4 regions of the Pseudomonas sp. 3296 genome follow, and region 2 is predicted to be linked to each of the others. Evidence: predicted binding sites of a transcription regulator. Region 2 holds the regulator's gene; each other region holds the start of a gene.
What was found. The regulator FliA, encoded in region 2, starts transcription of late flagellar genes. The targets are predictions, from matches to a motif close to CTAAAGTTTNNNNNNNNNNNGCCGNTAA.
Positions count from the first base shown of each region.

Region 1 (4,528 bases), on a different contig from region 2:
TAATGAAACTCCGCGCACCTCGCAAATTCCTCCTCAACTACCTGTATTACCAGAGGAAGTGCTGACTAAAGGCGTCACTCCTGAATACCTCGCAGCACACGACGACGAGTTGAAAGTTACTATAAAACCCTATGTTGATAAATCGTATGACTACGTCGAGTTAACATTTGGTATACCGCCCAACCATTATACTGCTCTTGCGCACCTTTCCACCTCGGCCCCTGACACGATTGTCATATTCTCGACTGGCAACATCACAAGGATTGGCAACGGCATACAACCGATGTCCTATAAATTGTTCAAGTTGGCAGATGACAGTAAATCGCCAGAGTCGCCGAAATCGTCAGAGTCGCCAGTGTCGCTCATTCAAAACGTCACAGTAAAGGGCATGTAAATGCAAATAGGCTATAGGGTCATTTCTCAAACTTAGAACCGCACGGCAAATTAAAATTGGAGCACAAAACGGCTCCAATTTTATGCCTCTGCTTCGACTCAACGATTCAAATCACGAAACGCGCAACCATCGCATTCAAATCAACCGCCAGGCGCGACAGTTCATGGGTGGCGACGCTAGTCTGGTTGGCGCCGGTCGCCGACTGCGTAGCCAGGTCGCGAATGTTCACCAGGTTGCGGTCGACCTCGCGGGACACCTGGGCTTGCTCTTCCGACGCGCTGGCGATCACCAGGTTGCGTTCGTTGATCAAATGGATCGACTGGGTAATTTGCTCCAGTGCCACTCCGGCGGCCCGGGCCATTTCCAGGGTGCTTTGGGTTCGCTGATTGCTTTGCTGCATCGACGAAACCGCTTCGCCGGTGCCGTTCTGAATGCCGGCGACCATTTTTTCGATTTCCTGAGTCGATTGCGCGGTGCGATGAGCCAATGCCCGCACCTCGTCTGCCACCACGGCGAAACCTCGTCCGGCTTCACCGGCACGGGCGGCTTCGATGGCAGCGTTGAGTGCCAAGAGGTTGGTTTGTTCGGCGATGGCGCGGATCACGTCCAGTACCTTGCCGATATCACGGCCCTGCGCGGCCAGCCCTTCGATCATCACCGAGGTGTTTTGTACGTCGTGGGTCATGGTCTGGATCGCGTTGACGGTTTCCACTACCCGGTCACGGCCTTCGCGAGCAGCCTGGGTCGACTGGCTGGAAGCTTCCGAGGTCGACACCGCGTTGCGCGCGACCTCTTCCACGGCGGCGGTCATTTCGTTGACGGCGGTGGCGGCTTGTTCGATTTCGTTGTTTTGCTGTTGCAGGCCGCGCGAGGCTTCCTCGGTCACGGTGCTGAGTTCCTCTGCGGCGGCGCCCAGTTGCGTGGCAGAACCGGCGATCTGTTCGATGGTTTTGCGCAGGTTGGTTTGCATGGCCGCCAAGGCGCCGAGCAAACGGGCCGGTTCGTCCTTGCCGTCAATCTCGATGACTTTGGTCAGGTTGCCACCGGCGATGGTTTCGGCCGCCTGCACCGCGCGGTTCAGCGGGGTGACGATGCTGCGGGTCAGCAGCCAGGCCAGCAGCACAGTCATAAGCGACGCCAGCACCGCTACCAGAATGATGCCGTACACAGCGGTGTTGTAGTTATCTTCGGCGGTGACACCGGCCATTTTCGCAGCCTCATTGTTATAGGCCACCAGCTTATTCAGCTGTTCGCCCATCAGGTCGGTGCCGTCCTTGATCCGCGTATTGATCAAGGTGCGCATCTCATCAACCTTGTTCTGACGCGAAAGGTCCATCATTTCGCGCTGTGCCTGCATGTAATTGTCCAGCGTCGCGCTGAACACTTTATACAGCGCCGCTTCGTCCGGGCCTGCCGGCAACTCGGCATAGCTGGCCTGCGCCTTGCGCGCCTTGTCGGTGAGCACGGCAATGCGGGTTTCGGCTTCCTGCAGGCTGGCCGGTTCACGGTTGACAAGAATCCGGAACGACAAAATGCGCATGCGCAGAATATTTTCGGTGACATTGCCCAGGTAGCTGACGCTGGGCAGTTGGGTACTGCTCATGTCGATCGAGGATTGACGGATGATCGACATACGGTTCACGGCAAACACACCCAGCACGATGACGAGCAAGGCAATGAAAGCAAAACCGAGGAAGGCGCGAGGCGCGATGTTCAGATTACGCAGTGACATAGGTGGATTCTCGGGTGATTGAGGCTGCGAGCATCCTTGCCGGAAATCACTGAAGGGGCATTGGTCCGTACCTTCAGCTCGGCGCCACTGTCGAATCGGGTGTGTGAGCGTCTATAGGCTGTATCGGCCGGGGATGAGGAATTTTGCGGGGGCTGTGCAAATATATTTCGGGGGATGAGTGTTTCACTCATGAAACACAATCCCTGTAACAGCTGCCTAAGGCCGCGTTCGACTGCGAAGCGGTCGCGCTTTTTAGATCCTGCGACTGCTGCGCACTCAAACGCAGCCTCGCAGGCTCGACAGCGGCTACTTAGCGATTCGCCAGACCCGTGCGATGTCGCTCGCGCGATCTTGCAATAACCGTGGCGCCTCGGCGCACGCCTGTTCCAGCGTCATCGGTCCACTGGCCAAGGCAAACGCCGCATCGATGCCGTACTCGTACAAAGCCTGATAACCTTCGCCCAACGTGCCCGCGATCACGATCACCGGCACGCCTTGCTGCCGGGCAATGCGCGCCACGCCGAACGGCGTCTTGCCGCGCAAGGTCTGCGCATCGAAACGCCCTTCGCCGGTAATCACCAGGTCGGCGCCCTGCACCGCTTGCGCCAAGCCGACCAATTCTGCAACCACGTCCACACCGGCCTGGAACTGCGCGCCGAGAAACGCCTTGGCAGCAAATCCCAGACCGCCAGCCGCCCCACTGCCCGGCTCGTCCTTGACGTCGTGACCCAACGCACGCGCACACAGTTCGGCAAAGTGCCCCAGCGCGTTATCCAGTTTCTGGACTTGCTCGGGCGATGCGCCTTTCTGCGGGCCGAAAATCGCCGAAGCGCCGTGAGGGCCGCACAGGGGATTGTTAACGTCGGCAGCAATGTCAAAACGCACGCCGCTCAGGCGCGAATCCATGCCGCTCAGATCAATGCGATCCAGTTGCGCCAACGCCAAACCGCCCGGTGCCAGGGTTTGCCCCTGCGCATCCAGCAACTTCACGCCCAGCGCCTGCATGGTCCCGGCACCACCATCGTTGGTGGCGCTCCCACCAATTGCCAGAATCACCCGTTGCGCACCGGCATCGAGTGCCGCGCGAATGAGCTCCCCGGTGCCGAAGGTGCTGCTGGTGCACGCGTCGCGTTTGCCCGGCGGAACCAGTTGCAGACCACTGGCCTCGGCCATTTCGATGATCGCGGTTTGGTTGTGCGGCAGCCAGCCCCAGGCGGCGTCGATGGTTGCACCGAGTGGACCGCGCACCTTCGTGCGGCGCCATTCGCCTTCGCACGCGGCCAGAATCGATTCGACCGTGCCTTCGCCGCCGTCGGCCATCGGGCATTTGACCAAGTGCGCGTCCGGCCAGACGTCTGCCAGCCCCAATGCAATGGCGTCGGCCACGCCTTGGGCGCTGAGGCTGTCCTTAAACGAATCGGGGGCGATGACGATTTTCATGCGAATTCTCCAGTTCCAATGCGCTCCATGCTGCCAGTAGCCCCAAACAATAACGCCAGTCCGCTGCACAAGCGGGTGTGGCGTTTATTGTTCATTTTCACAAAGCCGTGCAGCTACACACTGAGTTGTAGCAGCTGTCGAGACTGCGAGGCAGCGGCCACAGGGGTTGTGTTCGGTCAGTCGGTTTGGGGCAAAAGCTGGACGCCGAGGTAAAGCGCGAGCATGCCGTCCAGTTTCAGCGGATCAACCCCACTCAACTCCGCAATCCGCTCCATCCGATACCGCAAGCTATTGCGATGAATCCCCAACGCATCGGCACACGCCTGGCTCTGCCCATCGTGATCACACCAGCTGCGCAAGGTCGCCAACAGTTGGCCGTTACTATCCTTGGCGATGACTTTACGCAACGGCTTGAGCAATTCGTCCAGCGCATCGTCGTTACGATGCCGCCACAGCATCACTGGCAGTCGATACCGAGTGAGCGTCAGCAAACGCGAACGCGGCAACACATCGCGCCCATACGCCAGCAAGTCGCCAACCCGCCGGTAGCAGCGCCGCAGCCCCGACAAGCCATCCGCCTGCCCGCCCACAGCAATGCGCAGAATATTCCAGCCCAAGCCGTCGAGTTTTTCCAGCAGTCGATCATTCTCGATCGATTGCGAGGCCGGCCGGCACCACAGCAACGACGACTTCGCCGAACTCACGCACCAACTGTCCGGGTAACGCGAGGTCAGCCAGGCGCTCAGCGCTTCAACGGTTTGCGCCGGGCCGTATTCCAAGCCCAGTTCAAACAGATAAGGCACCCGCGTCATCTGCGGCTTGAGCCCCAATTGCTGCGCCTCATCGAGCAAGCGTGGCGAGTCCCCCGCCTCGCTCAGCAGCAACGCGAGCAGATCGTCACAACGCTGACGCCGCCATTGCTGGTCGGCCTGCTGATTGCGCTGGCCGACCAGCATCTCGGC
Region 1 covers NZ_JAVDUY010000007.1:355,658-360,185, reverse strand. Annotated here, with positions in the region: gene J2X66_RS21005 (hypothetical protein) at 1-394, shown strand, start outside; gene J2X66_RS21000 (methyl-accepting chemotaxis protein) at 501-2,126, opposite strand; gene J2X66_RS20995 (glycerate kinase) at 2,433-3,566, opposite strand; gene J2X66_RS20990 (sugar diacid recognition domain-containing protein) at 3,743-4,528, opposite strand, start outside.
Region 1: J2X66_RS21000 (methyl-accepting chemotaxis protein) is a predicted target of FliA. The motif match lies at 2,247-2,274, and genes of this name have one in related genera.

Region 2 (4,528 bases):
CAGTTCCGAATCGACGCGACGCTCACCCTTGCGCAGGATGTCGAACACGTTCTCGGCGATGTGGCAGCACTCCACCAGCTCGTTGAGCTGGAGGAAGCCGGCGCCCCCTTTTACAGTGTGAAAACCGCGAAAAATTGCATTGAGCAAGTCCGCATCATCCGGTCGGCTTTCCAGCTCGACCAGTTGTTCGGACAGTTGCTCTAGAATCTCGCCGGCCTCAACCAGGAAATCCTGAAGGATCTCTTCATCGGCGCCGAAGCTCATTAAGGGGGTGCTCCTACAGGTCTAAAAACCTAAAAAACCTAGAATGCTGAAACGCTAAAATCCCAGGCTGGATAGCAAATCGTCCACATCGTCCTGACCGGACACAACGTCTTCTCTTTTATCGGCATGAATCTGCGGACCTTCACCCTGAGAGAGATGTTTTTGTGGATCTTTTTCGGCGAGCATCGATTCACGGTCATGTTCGATACCCGCAAAGCGGTCTACCTGGCTGGCCATGAGGACGAGCTTGAGCAAATTGCTTTCAACTTCGGTGACCAACTGGGTCACGCGCTTGATCACCTGACCGGTGAGGTCCTGGTAATCCTGAGCCAGCAGGATGTCGTTGAGGTTGCTCGACACCGTGCGGTTGTCCTCGGTGCTGCGTGTCAGGAAACCGTCGACGCGGCGGGCCAGCTCACGGAACTCTTCAGCCCCGACTTCGCGACGCATGAACCGGCCCCAGTCCGTGCTCAACGCCTGGGCTTCTTCGCTCAGGCTGTTGACCAGCGGCGTGGCGCTTTCCACCAGGTCCATGGTGCGGTTGGCCGCGGCCTCGGTCAGCTTGACCACATACCCCAGGCGCTCGGTGGCGTCCGTGATCTGCGACACTTCCTCGGCTTGCGGCATGTTCGGGTCAATCTGGAAATTGACGATCGCGCTGTGCAGCTCGCGAGTGAGCTTGCCCACTTCCTGATACAGGCCACGGTCACGGGTCTGATTGAGCTCATGGATCAGTTGCACAGCCTCGCCGAACCTGCCTTTTTCAAGGCTGGCGACCAGTTCGACGGCATGTTTTTTCAGGGTCGATTCAAAATCGCCCTGTGAAGATTCTTTATGCTCCATAGCTCCCCCGTGGCGCAGTGGATCAACCGATGCGTTCGAAAATCTTCTCGATTTTTTCTTTCAACGCCTGGGCCGTGAAGGGTTTGACCACATAGCCGTTTACACCGGCCTGGGCCGCTTCGATGATCTGCTCGCGCTTGGCTTCAGCGGTCACCATCAACACCGGCAGGTGCTTGAGCTTTTCATCGGCGCGCACGTGGCGCAGCAGATCGATACCGGTCATGCCAGGCATGTTCCAGTCCGTTACCAGAAAGTCGATGCTCCCGCTGTTGAGAACCGGAATGGCGGTAGTGCCATCGTCAGCCTCGACCGTGTTGGTGAACCCAAGGTCACGCAACAGGTTTTTTATGATCCGCCGCATCGTTGAGAAGTCATCAACGATGAGGATTTTCATGTTCTTGTCCAATTCGACCTCCAAGCAGTCTTAAACGCGCCCAGCACCTGGACGCGCCATTTCAATCAATCCGGCAATTCACTCGATGACTGTCTGGAGCACAACAGATCGCGACCGGTGCCGTTCAAATCCGCACCAGCCCCGTTCGCAGTGTCCCCACACTGCCTTCAGCGCGCTCGCCACTCCCCCAAACGCCCCCGCAAACGGGCCGCGCACTGGCTGTGTAACTGGCTGACCCGCGATTCGCTGACCCCCAGGACCTCACCGATTTCCTTGAGATTCAACTCTTCGTCGTAGTACAGCGCCAACACCAGTCGCTCACGCTCCGGCAAATTGGCAATCGCGTCCGCCAGCGCCGCCTGGAAGCGTTCATCTTCCAGATCGCGTGACGGCTCCAGATGTGCACTCGCGCCATCCTCGTGCAGCCCTTCGTGTTCGCCGTCCTGCAACAGATCGTCGAAACTGAATAAGCGGCTGCCCAGGGTGTCGTTCAAAATCCCGTAATAATCGTCGAGACTCAATTGGAGTTCGGCCGCAACCTCGTGATCTTTAGCGTCACGGCCGGTTTTAGCTTCAATAGAGCGAATTGCGTCACTGACCATACGGGTATTTCGGTGGACCGAACGTGGCGCCCAGTCCCCCTTGCGTACTTCATCAAGCATGGCGCCGCGGATTCGTATGCCCGCGTACGTCTCGAAACTGGCGCCTTTGCTGGCGTCGTATTTGGTCGACACTTCAAGCAGGCCGATCATCCCGGCCTGGATCAGGTCTTCAACCTGGACACTGGCCGGCAGACGGGCCAGCAAGTGGTAAGCAATGCGTTTGACCAGTGGCGCGTAACGCTCGATCAGCTCGTACTGCGCGTCACGTGCCGACTTCTTGTAGAGGTTGTAGCCACTGGCTGTCATAGAACGGGTCCTGCGGTCTGTTGCACGAGGCGCTCGACGAAAAACTCAAGGTGCCCGCGCGGGTTGGCAGGCAGCGGCCAGGTATCAACTTTCTGCGCGATGGCCTTGAACGCCAGGGCGCACTTGGAACGCGGGAAGGCTTCATACACGGCACGTTGTTTCTGCACAGCCTTGCGCACGCTTTCGTCGTAAGGCACCGCGCCGACGTATTGCAAGGCAACGTCGAGAAAGCGGTCGGTGACCTTGGTCAACTTGGCGAACAGGTTGCGACCTTCTTGCGGGCTCTGGGCCATGTTGGCCAGGACACGGAAGCGGTTCATGCCGTAGTCGCGGTTAAGCAGTTTGATCAACGCGTAGGCGTCGGTGATCGAGGTCGGCTCGTCGCAGACCACGAGCAAGACTTCTTGCGCTGCGCGAACAAAACTGACTACCGAGTCACCTATGCCCGCAGCGGTGTCGATCACCAATACGTCGAGGTTGTCGCCGATGTCGCTGAACGCCTGGATCAGGCCGGCGTGTTGAGCCGGGCTCAAATGAACCATGCTCTGGGTGCCGGATGCGGCCGGAACAATTCGAATACCGCCCGGGCCCTGCAACAGAACGTCGCGCAGCTCGCAGCGGCCTTCGATCACGTCGGCCAGGGTACGTTTGGGTGTCAGTCCCAACAGGACGTCGACGTTCGCCAGGCCCAGGTCAGCGTCCAACAGCATGACGCGACGGCCGAGTTCAGCCAGGGCCAGCGACAAATTCACTGACACGTTAGTCTTGCCGACGCCACCTTTGCCGCCGGTCACCGCGATCACCTGTACGGGATGCATGCTGCCCATGTTATTTCTTTACCTTGTCTTGCATAGACGGAGGCCACATTACTGGCTGCGCGTTCACAAATGGAACAATGCATGGCAGACCATCGATGTAGGTACAAAAACTGTTCATGACTACCTTAGCCAACCTGCTTGGTCGGGCTGTGGTAAATATCAGCGAACATATCAGCCATGGCTTCTTCGCTGGGTTCTTCCTGCATTTGCACGCTCACGGCGCGACTGACCAATTGATGACGGCGCGGCAGATGCAAATCATCCGGAATCCGCGGGCCATCGGTCAGGTACGCCACCGGCAATTCATGACTGATCGCCAGGCTCAGCACCTCGCCCAGACTTGCCGTTTCATCCAGTTTAGTCAGGATGCAGCCAGCGAGCCCGCAGCGCTTGTAACTGTGATAAGCGGCTGTTAGAACCTGTTTTTGGCTGGTGGTTGCGAGCACCAGGTAATTTTTTGATTTGATGCCACGCCCGGCCAGGCTTTCGAGCTGCATGCGCAGGGCCGGATCGCTGGCCTGAAGGCCTGCGGTATCGATCAGCACCACGCGTTTGCGCAGCAGTGGCTCCAGCGCCTGAACCAGCGACTGGCCCGGATCGACGTGGGTCACCGACACATTGAGAATGCGCCCCAGCGTCTTGAGCTGCTCCTGGGCGCCAATGCGAAAGCTGTCCATGCTCACCAGCGCGATGTTCTGCGCGCCGTACTTGAGCACGTAACGGGCCGCGAGCTTGGCCAGGGTGGTGGTCTTGCCCATGCCGGCAGGGCCGACCATGGCAATCACGCCGCCCTCTTCCAGTGGCTCGACTTCCGGTGTGGCAATCATCCGCGCCAGATGCGCCAGCAACATGCGCCAGGCCTGACGAGGCTCATCGATATCACCGATCATGGCCAGCAGATCGCGCGACAACGGGCCGGACAGGCCGATGCGTTGCAGGCGACGCCAAAGGTTGGCCTGGGCCGGCCGGCTGCCTTGCAGCTGATTCCAGGCCAGCGAACCGAGCTGTACTTCCATCAGTTCACGCAGGCTGTTGAGTTCGAAGCGCATCGAGTCGAACGCACGTGGATCAACGCCGCCGGCAGCCGGTGCCGGGGCAGGCGCCGAGCGACGCGGTTCGGCGTAGGTCGGCTCGATCAGTGGCTCGGCAGCGGTCAGTGGCAGGCCGGCGAACAACTGGCGATTGGTGGTCTTGTCGCCTTCGGTCTCGCCATCGCCACGCAGGCTCAATTCGGCCTGGGCAGTGACGATGCGCGATTGGGTCTTGCGCAGCTCATCCTCGAGTTCCATGTTCGGAACACG
Region 2 covers NZ_JAVDUY010000001.1:842,419-846,946, forward strand. Annotated here, with positions in the region: gene J2X66_RS04030 (chemotaxis protein CheA) at 1-264, opposite strand, end outside; gene J2X66_RS04035 (protein phosphatase CheZ) at 319-1,107, opposite strand; gene J2X66_RS04040 (chemotaxis response regulator CheY) at 1,130-1,501, opposite strand; gene fliA (RNA polymerase sigma factor FliA) at 1,669-2,409, opposite strand; gene fleN (flagellar synthesis regulator FleN) at 2,406-3,236, opposite strand; gene flhF (flagellar biosynthesis protein FlhF) at 3,353-4,528, opposite strand, start outside.

Region 3 (4,528 bases), on a different contig from region 2:
ACCACCTCACGCTGCTCACTGTTCGCCAACGCAATACTCTGCAGGTTGCTGCTCAGCAACGTCGCCGTGCTGCTTTGCTCCTGAGTCGCGGTGGTAATCGCCGCAAACTGCTGACCGGCCGAACGGCTCTGCTCATCGATCCGCGCCAGGGCTGAAGCCACATTGGCGTTACGCGACAGACCTTCCTGCATCAACACATTGCCCTGCTCCATGGTGCTGATGGCGTTGCCGGTTTCTTGCTGGATGCTGCTGATCATCCCGGAGATCTCGTCAGTGGCCTGACGGGTACGCGACGCCAGGTTACGCACCTCATCGGCCACCACCGCAAAGCCACGGCCCTGTTCACCAGCGCGAGCCGCTTCGATGGCGGCGTTCAGTGCCAGCAGGTTGGTCTGCTCGGCAATCGCGGTAATCACGCCGACGATGCCGCCGATTTCCTGGGAACGCTGGCCCAGTGTATTGATCACCGTCGCGGTGCTGTTCAGCGCACCGGCGATTTGTTCCAGCGATGCTGAGGCTTCGTCCATCGAGGTCCGACCGATCTGGGTTTGCTGGGCGTTTTCCTGGGCCAGACGCTGAGTGCTGCCCATGTTGTCGGCAATGTTCAGGGACGTGGCGCTGAATTCTTCCACGGCGCCGGCCATGCTGGTGATCTCGCCAGACTGCTGCTCCATCCCTTCATAGGCGCCACCGGACAGGCCGGACAGGGCCTGCGCACGGCTGTTGACCTCGGCCGAGGCTTTGCGGATGTGCTCGACCATGGTCGACAGGGCCTGGCTCATCTGGTTGAACGCACGGGCCAGTTGCCCGATCTCGTCATTGCTCGACACGTTCAGGCGCACGCTCAAATCACCGGCGCCCAAGGCTTCGGCCTGACGCACCAGATCACCCAGCGGCGCGAGTTTGCTGCGCAGCAACCAGACGGCTGAACCGACCGCGATCAGCATCGCCAGCAAGCTGCCGATGGCCAATTGAATGCCGACACTCCAGGTCACCGCGCTGATTTCAGCTTTTGGCATGCTCGCCACGACCGACCATGGGCCGCCATCGAACGACACGGCCACGCTGTAGAAATCCTCGGATTTGTCGCTCCAGAACTGGCCTTTACCCGGCGTTTTCGCCAATCCGACGATGGCCGGGACGGCTTGATCCAGTGCTTGCACACCGGCAATCGGCACCAGCCATTTGCTTTGCTCATCAAGCAACGCTAAGGAGCCGGTCTGGCCGATGCGGAAACGCTTGAGATTCTCGAACTGCGCGTTCTGCGCGTCGGTGTAATCGAACCCTACGAAGAGCACGGCAATCACCTTGCCGCTGCTGTCGCGCACGGGGGTGTATTGCGTCATGTAGGAGCGATCAAACAGCAAGGCACGACCGACATAGCTCTGCCCCGCCATCAAGCGTGCATACGCCGGGTGAGCGTGATCGAGCAACGTGCCGATGGCGCGGTTGCCGTCCTGTTTGGTCAGGGAGGTGCTGACCCGGATAAAGTCTTCACCGCTGCGCACGAACAACGTCGCCACACCGGCGGTCATTTGCTTGAACTCGTCGACTTCCTTGAAGTTGTTGTTCAACACTTCGCTGCCCAGGTGCAGGCCCGGGGTCTGCGTGCCCGCCACGGCCACCGGCTCCTCCGGGTGCACGCTCAGACCGACGCTGAAGCGCTTCTCGAACAGACCGGCCAGACGCTGGGTGCTTTCACGCAAGGTGCCGTGAAAGGTGCTCAACTGATCGGCCAGCAACCGGGCTTCGCTGGCCAGGTGCTCTTCGCGGGTGGCGAGGTTGGCAGTGTCCAGCGAACGCAGGGCGAACACGGTACTGCCAGTGATGACAATCGCCAGTATCACGGCAAGCGCAAGACCAAGCTGTGAGGCGATCCGGGCACGGGGTAGAGACATGACAGCTCCTGGCCGAGCAACCTGATCCTGCTTGATCGGGCTGAGCACTCAGCAAAATTTTCCAGATAATGGGGAAAAGCGTCGAACCTGCACGAAGGTTCCATCTGCAGATTTTCGGCGGCAAAACTGAATACTTGAGTAATTAGCCAGGATATGGCGCAAGGCCTCTACTGCTTGGGCTCTATCGATTCAGCTCAGACGCTGCACAACGGGCAAATCCATGGCCCGGACTTCACCCAGCAGGAAATCGCTGAGCCGGCGCAAACGTTCACCTCCGGGGCGGGTTTTCGGCCAGACCAGGTAGTAATTCTCACCGCTGGCGACCGCCGTCGGCCACGGCAGACTCAAGCGCCCCTGCGCGACATCCTCCGCCACCATCAGCAAATCCCCCATGGACACACCGTAACCCCGCGCGGCGGCGATCATGCCCAGCTCCAGGGTGTCGAACACCTGACCGCCCTTGAGCGAGACCTGTTCGGTCAGGCCCATGCGGTCGAGCCAACTGCGCCAGTCACGCCGATCAGGGGTCGGGTGCAGCAGCTCGGTGCTGGCCAGGCGCGCGACGTCCCACGGCTGGTCGTTCAGCAGATTCGGCGCGCCGACGGGGATCAGCTCCTCGGGGAACAGCAGCGTGGCCTCCCAGTCCGGCGGGAAATGCCCGCTGCTGAGGATCACGGCGCAATCGAACGGTTCCTGATTGAAGTCCACCGAATCGATGTCCATCCAGGCACTGGTCAGTTGCACTTCATTGCCCGGTTGCAGGTGCCGGAAACGGCTGAGCCGCGCCAGTAACCAGCGCATGGTCAGGGTCGAGGGGGCTTTCATGCGCAGGATGTCGTCTTCGGCGCGCAAGGTATTGCAGGCGCGCTCCAGGGCGGTGAAACCGTCACGAATGCCCGGCAGGATCAACCGCGCCGACTCGGTCAGTTGCAGGTTGCGCCCGCTGCGGTGAAACAGCCGACAGGCGAAATGCTCTTCGAGCGTACGGATATGCCGGCTCACCGCGCTTTGGGTGATCGACAGTTCTTCAGCCGCGCGGGTGAACGAGCTATGCCGCGCCGCCGCTTCAAATGCGCGCAAGGCATATAAGGGAGGAAGACGACGAGACATGAGGAAAGCTCCTATGGCGCAATCCGGCTACCGTAGCAGAATCTGTTCAGCATGAGTCTGACTCATGCTACCCATCCTTTTTATCCCTTTGTGCAAACCCTGTGAAGCGCCGAGAATCGACGCTTTGCAGTCCTCTTTGATAATTGAGCGTGATGACCATGAAGCATCCAGCGCGTATTGAACTCTGGGCCATCCTGCGGCTGGCGGGCCCGCTGATTGCCTCGCAGTTGGCGCACATGCTGATGGTCCTCACCGACACCTTGATGATGGCGCGCCTGAGCCCCGAAGCGTTGGCCGGCGGTGGTCTGGGGGCGGCGACGTACTCGTTCGTGTCGATTTTCTGCATCGGCGTGATTGCGGCGGTCGGCACCTTGGTGGCGATTCGTCAGGGTGCAGGTGACATTATCGGCGCGGCACGACTGACCCAGGCCGGATTGTGGCTGGCGTGGTTGATGGCCTTGGTGGCCGGGCTGCTGCTGTGGAACCTCAAACCGGTGTTGCTGCTGTTCGGCCAGACCGAGACCAACGTGCACGCCGCCGGGCAGTTTCTGACAATCCTGCCGTTCGCCCTGCCCGGTTACCTGAGTTTCATGGCGTTGCGCGGTTTTACCAGCGCCATTGGCCGGGCGACGCCGGTGATGGTTATCAGCCTCGGCGGCACCGTGGCCAACTTCCTGCTCAACTATGCGTTGATCACCGGCATGTTCGGCCTGCCAAAACTGGGTCTGATGGGCATTGGTCTGGTGACAGCGATTGTCGCTAACTTGATGGCGGTGGCGCTGGCCCTGCACATCCGCCGGCATCCGGCGTATGACGCGTATCCGTTGCGCGAGGGCCTGTCGCGGCCAAACCGTCAGTACCTGAAGGAGCTGTGGCGCCTCGGCCTGCCGATTGGCGGCACCTACGCGGTGGAAGTCGGACTGTTTGCGTTCGCCGCGTTGTGCATGGGCACCATGGGCAGCACGCAACTGGCCGCGCACCAGATCGCCCTGCAGATCGTTTCGGTGGCGTTCATGATTCCGGCAGGGCTTTCCTACGCGATCACCATGCGCATCGGCCAGCACTATGGCGCCGGGCAGTTACTGGATGCACGGTTGGCCGGACGGGTCGGCATTGCCTTCGGCGCCGCGGCGATGCTGGGCTTTGCGATGGTCTTCTGGTTTCTGCCGAATCAGTTGATCGGCCTGTTCCTCGACCACAACGACCCGGCGTTCCGCCCCGTGATTGAACTGGCTGTGAGCCTGCTGGCGGTGGCGGCGTGGTTCGAACTGTTCGACGGTACGCAAACCATCGCCATGGGCTGCATACGCGGGCTCAAGGACGCCAAGACCACGTTCCTGGTCGGGTTGGGCTGTTACTGGCTGATTGGCGCACCAGCCGCGTGGTGGATGGCTTTCCATATTCATTGGGGGCCGACGGGCGTCTGGTGGGGATTGGCGCTGGGACTGGCGTGCGCGGCGGTGAGTTTGACACTGGCGTTTGAATGGAAGATGAAGCGGATGATTCGGCAGGAGCCTCAA
Region 3 covers NZ_JAVDUY010000002.1:481,875-486,402, forward strand. Annotated here, with positions in the region: gene J2X66_RS06690 (methyl-accepting chemotaxis protein) at 1-1,898, opposite strand, end outside; gene J2X66_RS06695 (LysR substrate-binding domain-containing protein) at 2,088-3,008, opposite strand; gene J2X66_RS06700 (NorM family multidrug efflux MATE transporter) at 3,167-4,528, shown strand, end outside.
Region 3: J2X66_RS06690 (methyl-accepting chemotaxis protein) is a predicted target of FliA. The motif match lies at 2,010-2,037, and genes of this name have one in related genera.

Region 4 (4,528 bases), on a different contig from region 2:
CGCGCCTGACGCAGGCCAACATCAAGACCTACCTCGATGTGCTGGACGCGGAATCGCAAACCACCGAAGACATCACCACCGTCATCACCCGCAACATCACCGAATGCACGCACTTGATGGCGGTGGTTTCGGAGCAGACCGCGCAGTCGTGGTGGGTGCCGTTCGAAATTGGCGAAGCGACCATCAGCAACCGCCGGATCTGCTCGTACAAGATCGGCCCCAGCGCACTGCCGTTGTACCTCGATAAATGGCCGAAGTTGAGCGGTGAGAACGATATCAACTTCTTTATCGATGCCTATCGCGAGGAGGTCATCACCAAACGCTCAATAGGGCTGGAGTCGTTCAGCGAATCCGTTCGCGGCACTTACCGGCGTGATGCCGAGTTGTTCCACGACCAGCTCAAGAACCGGATTCGACGGGGTTTCTGACAGACACAAAAAAGCCGACATTGCTGTCGGCTTTTTTGTCGGTCACTGCTTCGGCGGTTCAGCCGGTTTCGGTGCCGGGTTTTCGAAGATGTTCAGGCGCTCGCGAAGCTCATGGGCCGGCAGCGGTTCTTTGTCCGCCGGCAAGGCGTTCGGATCGACTGGCTTGGCCGGCACTTCGCCCGGGCCGCCCTGCCCTTGTGCCGCGGGGGCTGGCGCCGGCTCTGGCGCGGGCTCTGCACCTTGCGAACCTTCGATAGCCTTTTGCGCTTTCTTGGTCAGCACCACAATGTCGATGCGGCGGTTGACCGGATTGAACGGGTTCTCGCGGTCGAACAGTGCCGAGGAGGCATAACCGACCACCCGCGCGACCTGTTGATCCGGATAGCTGCCGGCGACCAACGCACGGCGAGCGGCGTTGGCACGGTTGGCCGAGAGCTCCCAGTTGCCGAAATCGCCGGTGCCCGAATACGGCTTGGCATCGGTGTGGCCGCTGATGCTGATCTTGTTCGGCACCGCTTTGATGGTGTCGGCCATGGCCAGCAGGATGTCTTCGAAGTACGGTTTCAGACGCGCACTGCCGGAGTCGAACATCGGGCGGTTTTCGGCGTCCATGATCTGGATGCGCAAACCGTCCTGGGTGATCTCGAAGAGAATCTGGTCCTTGAATTTCTGCAGCTGCGGATTTTCGTCAACCTTGTTCTGCAATTCTTGCAGCAACAGTTCCAGGCGTTCCTTCTCGACCTGCTCGGCCATGCCTTCAACCTGTTCGGTGTCGACGGTGACCCGGTCTGGCTGCGGCTGGGACTTCACCTCAGGGTTGAGGGTTTTCTCCGGCGCCAGAGTCGGGGAGCCGCCCAGATCGATAATGAACGGCGTGCCACTTTCGGTAAAGCCGACCGGGTCTTTGAAGTAACCGGCGATGGCGATCTTCTGTTCCGGGGTGGCGGTGGACAGCAACCACAGCACCAGGAAGAACGCCATCATCGCCGTCGCGAAATCCGCGAAGGCGATTTTCCAGGAGCCCCCGTGATGCCCGCCCGCGTACTTTTTGACGCGTTTGATAATTATCGGCTGGTTATTTTCCATGATTTAGCGACCGCGAACCGCTTGTTCCAGCTCAGCGAAGCTAGGACGGTGCGCCGGGTACAGAACCTTGCGACCGAATTCCACGGCCAGCGATGGCGGCATGCCGGACGCCGAAGCCACCAGCGAAGCCTTGATGGCCTCGTAGACGTTCAGTTCTTCCTTGGCATCGTGGGCCAGGGCATGGGCCAGCGGGCCAAAGAAACCGTACGCCGCGAGAATACCGAAGAAGGTACCGACCAATGCCGCACCTACGTGCACGCCAATCATTTTCTGATCACTTTCACCCAGGGAGGCCATGGTCACCACGATACCCAGTACCGCCGCGACGATACCGAAGCCCGGCATGGCGTCAGCGATGCCGTTCACCGCGTGGGACGGGTGATCGAGGTCTTCCTTGAGGCTGGTCAGTTCCATGTCGAACAGGCCTTCCAGCTCATGGGGAGCCATGTTGCCGGAGGACATGATGCGCAGGTAATCGCAGATGTACGCGGTCATGCGGTCATCTTTGAGCACCGCCGGGTACTTGGCGAAAATCGGGCTCGCGGCAGCATCTTCGATGTCGCCTTCGATGGCCATCATGCCTTCGCGGCGGCTCTTGTTGAGGATCTCGTAAATCAGCCCCAGCACTTCAAGGTAAAAGGTGTGGTTGAAGCGCGAGCTGAACATCCCGAAGGCTTTCTTCAGAACGTTTTTGACCATGTGGCCAGGGTTGGCTTGCAGGAATGCGCCAAAGGCTGCACCACCGATAATCATCACCTCGAAAGGCTGGATAAGGGCAGCAATCTTGCCGTGGGAGAGCACGTACCCGCCGAGCACGCTCGCGAATACGACAATGATGCCGAGAATTTTAGCCATAGGTAGGAGAGCACTTACTGAGTCGGGTTCAAGGTCATATTCGGAGGTCGAAAAATCTCTTCTTCTCCTTATCGGCAAAACTGCGCCAGACTATAGCCCGTTCAAGCGAAAAGCTAATTTAGCCTACTCCGGGCATAGGTAATGCAGACGAAGATTGCGTCCAACCATGGCTAACCAGACGAACATTCCCACTCAAAAACCGACCACTCTAGAAGGCTGGGTCAAGCTTCTCGATGGCGTGCGCCTGCCGGTTCCGCAAGACAGCCATGACCGTGTCTGCAGGGCTATCGCCGATAACCGCAGCTCGCTGCGTGATATCGCCGAACTGATGCAAGACAGCCCGGCCCTGGCCTTGAGCATCATTCGTGAAGCCAACCGTCATACCCACGGCAGCATGACCGAGCCTGCGGAAAACCTGGAAGTGGCGATCAATCGCCTCGGCTTGAAACGCACCGAAGAACTGCTCGCCCGCCTCCCCGCCGAACCCCAAATGCAAATCCCGCTTGCCTTGCGCCAGTTGCAATTGATCAGCCAACACGCGACGCAACAGGCCAATGGTTTTTTTGCCAGTCGCCTGGCGCGGCTGTGGCAGGACATACATTGGGGCAGTCTGCTGTTGCTCTCGCCGCTGTGGCCGATGGCGTTGACCTATCCGCAATTGCTCGAGGAATGGGAACTGCGGGTCATCCATAAAGGCGAGTCGGCGCGCAAGGTCGAAAAACAGTTGTTCGGCGTGCGCCTGCTGGATATTTGCCAGGCCCTGGTGACCATCTGGCGCCTGCCGATCTGGGTAGAACAGGGTTATCGCTTGCTGCTGACCGAACAGCGAGAACTGGTCAAAGTGCTGCGCATTGCCCGCGACAGTGATCATCCCTTGCGCCAGCAAAACCGCCTCGATGATGATCCGACCCTGCGCCGCTGGCTCAATCAGCCGGCCAATACCGTGTTGCTGGCCAACGGTCTGGCGCTGTCGGCCCAACAGGCGTGGGACAGTCCGCACAGCGAGCGCTGGCAATACCTGACCAGCCTTTACCTGCAAATACCCATGGCCGAGGTGCAGCAGCAATTGCACCAACAGGCCGCCAACAGCGCCCGACTGCATGCCATGCCGGACCTCTGGCACCCCGCTGTTTCGCTGCTCTGGCCGTGGGGCATGCACCGGGTCCACGCCGCCTTGCTGCCGGCCCCGGCGCCGACCACCGAAGACCTGGTGAAGTGGCGCAGCCAATGCGCCGAGTTGCTGGTGGAGCCAAGCCCCTTCACCAACGCGATGCACTTGACCACCTCCGCCCGGGACGCTCTGGTCGCGTGCGGCATGCGTCGCGTCATGATCTTGATGGCTGATCGCACGCACGCCAATCTGCGGGTGCATCAGACCGCCGGTTTGCCAGCAGAAGCGGTCGGGCTGAATTTCGCGGTGAGCCAAAGCTCCGTGCTGCAACGTTTGCTCTCGCAACAGGCCCAAGTGCGCCTGACACCGGCCAACACCACGCAGTTCTCGGCGCTGTTGCCTGGCAACCTGCGCGCGCAGTTCCGTGGCGAACACTTGATCCTGCGCTCACTGGTCAACAATGGTCGGGTGATCATGGTGGTAGTGGCGGATCAGGGCGGCGGGCCGTTCTCGGAAATCACCGTGCAAGCCTTCGGCAAAACCGCGCAGTGCATTGAGAAAGCCTTGAACACCTTTAGCCACCGCGGCCAATGACGCTGCGCTACAATCCTCCCTTTTGTGCCCTGGAGACCTCACATGTCTGACTTCTCTGGCTTGCCGCTGGTGATCGAGCCGAGCGACTTGCTCCCTCGCCTCGAGGCCCGCAATCTGATTCTGGTGGACCTGACCAGCAGTGCCCGCTATGCCGAAGGGCATATTCCCGGTGCGCGTTTTGTCGATCCGAAACGCACGCAACTCGGTCAGGCGCCGGCACCGGGGCTGATGCCGCCGCAAGCGGCACTTGAAGCGCTGTTCGGCGAGTTGGGCCACAACCCCGATGCGGTGTACGTAGTGTATGACGACGAAGGCGGCGGTTGGGCCGGGCGTTTTATCTGGCTGCTGGACGTCATCGGTCACCGTAAATATCACTACGTCGACGGCGGTCTGACGGCCTGGCTGGCAGAAGGCATGCCGATGTCGATCCAGATTCCGGCCGCCGTTGGCGGCC
Region 4 covers NZ_JAVDUY010000006.1:359,389-363,916, reverse strand. Annotated here, with positions in the region: gene J2X66_RS18355 (toll/interleukin-1 receptor domain-containing protein) at 1-428, shown strand, start outside; gene motB (flagellar motor protein MotB) at 471-1,514, opposite strand; gene motA (flagellar motor stator protein MotA) at 1,518-2,369, opposite strand; gene J2X66_RS18340 (HDOD domain-containing protein) at 2,536-4,074, shown strand; gene J2X66_RS18335 (rhodanese-like domain-containing protein) at 4,117-4,528, shown strand, end outside.
Region 4: motA (flagellar motor stator protein MotA) is a predicted target of FliA. The motif match lies at 2,438-2,465, and genes of this name have one in related genera.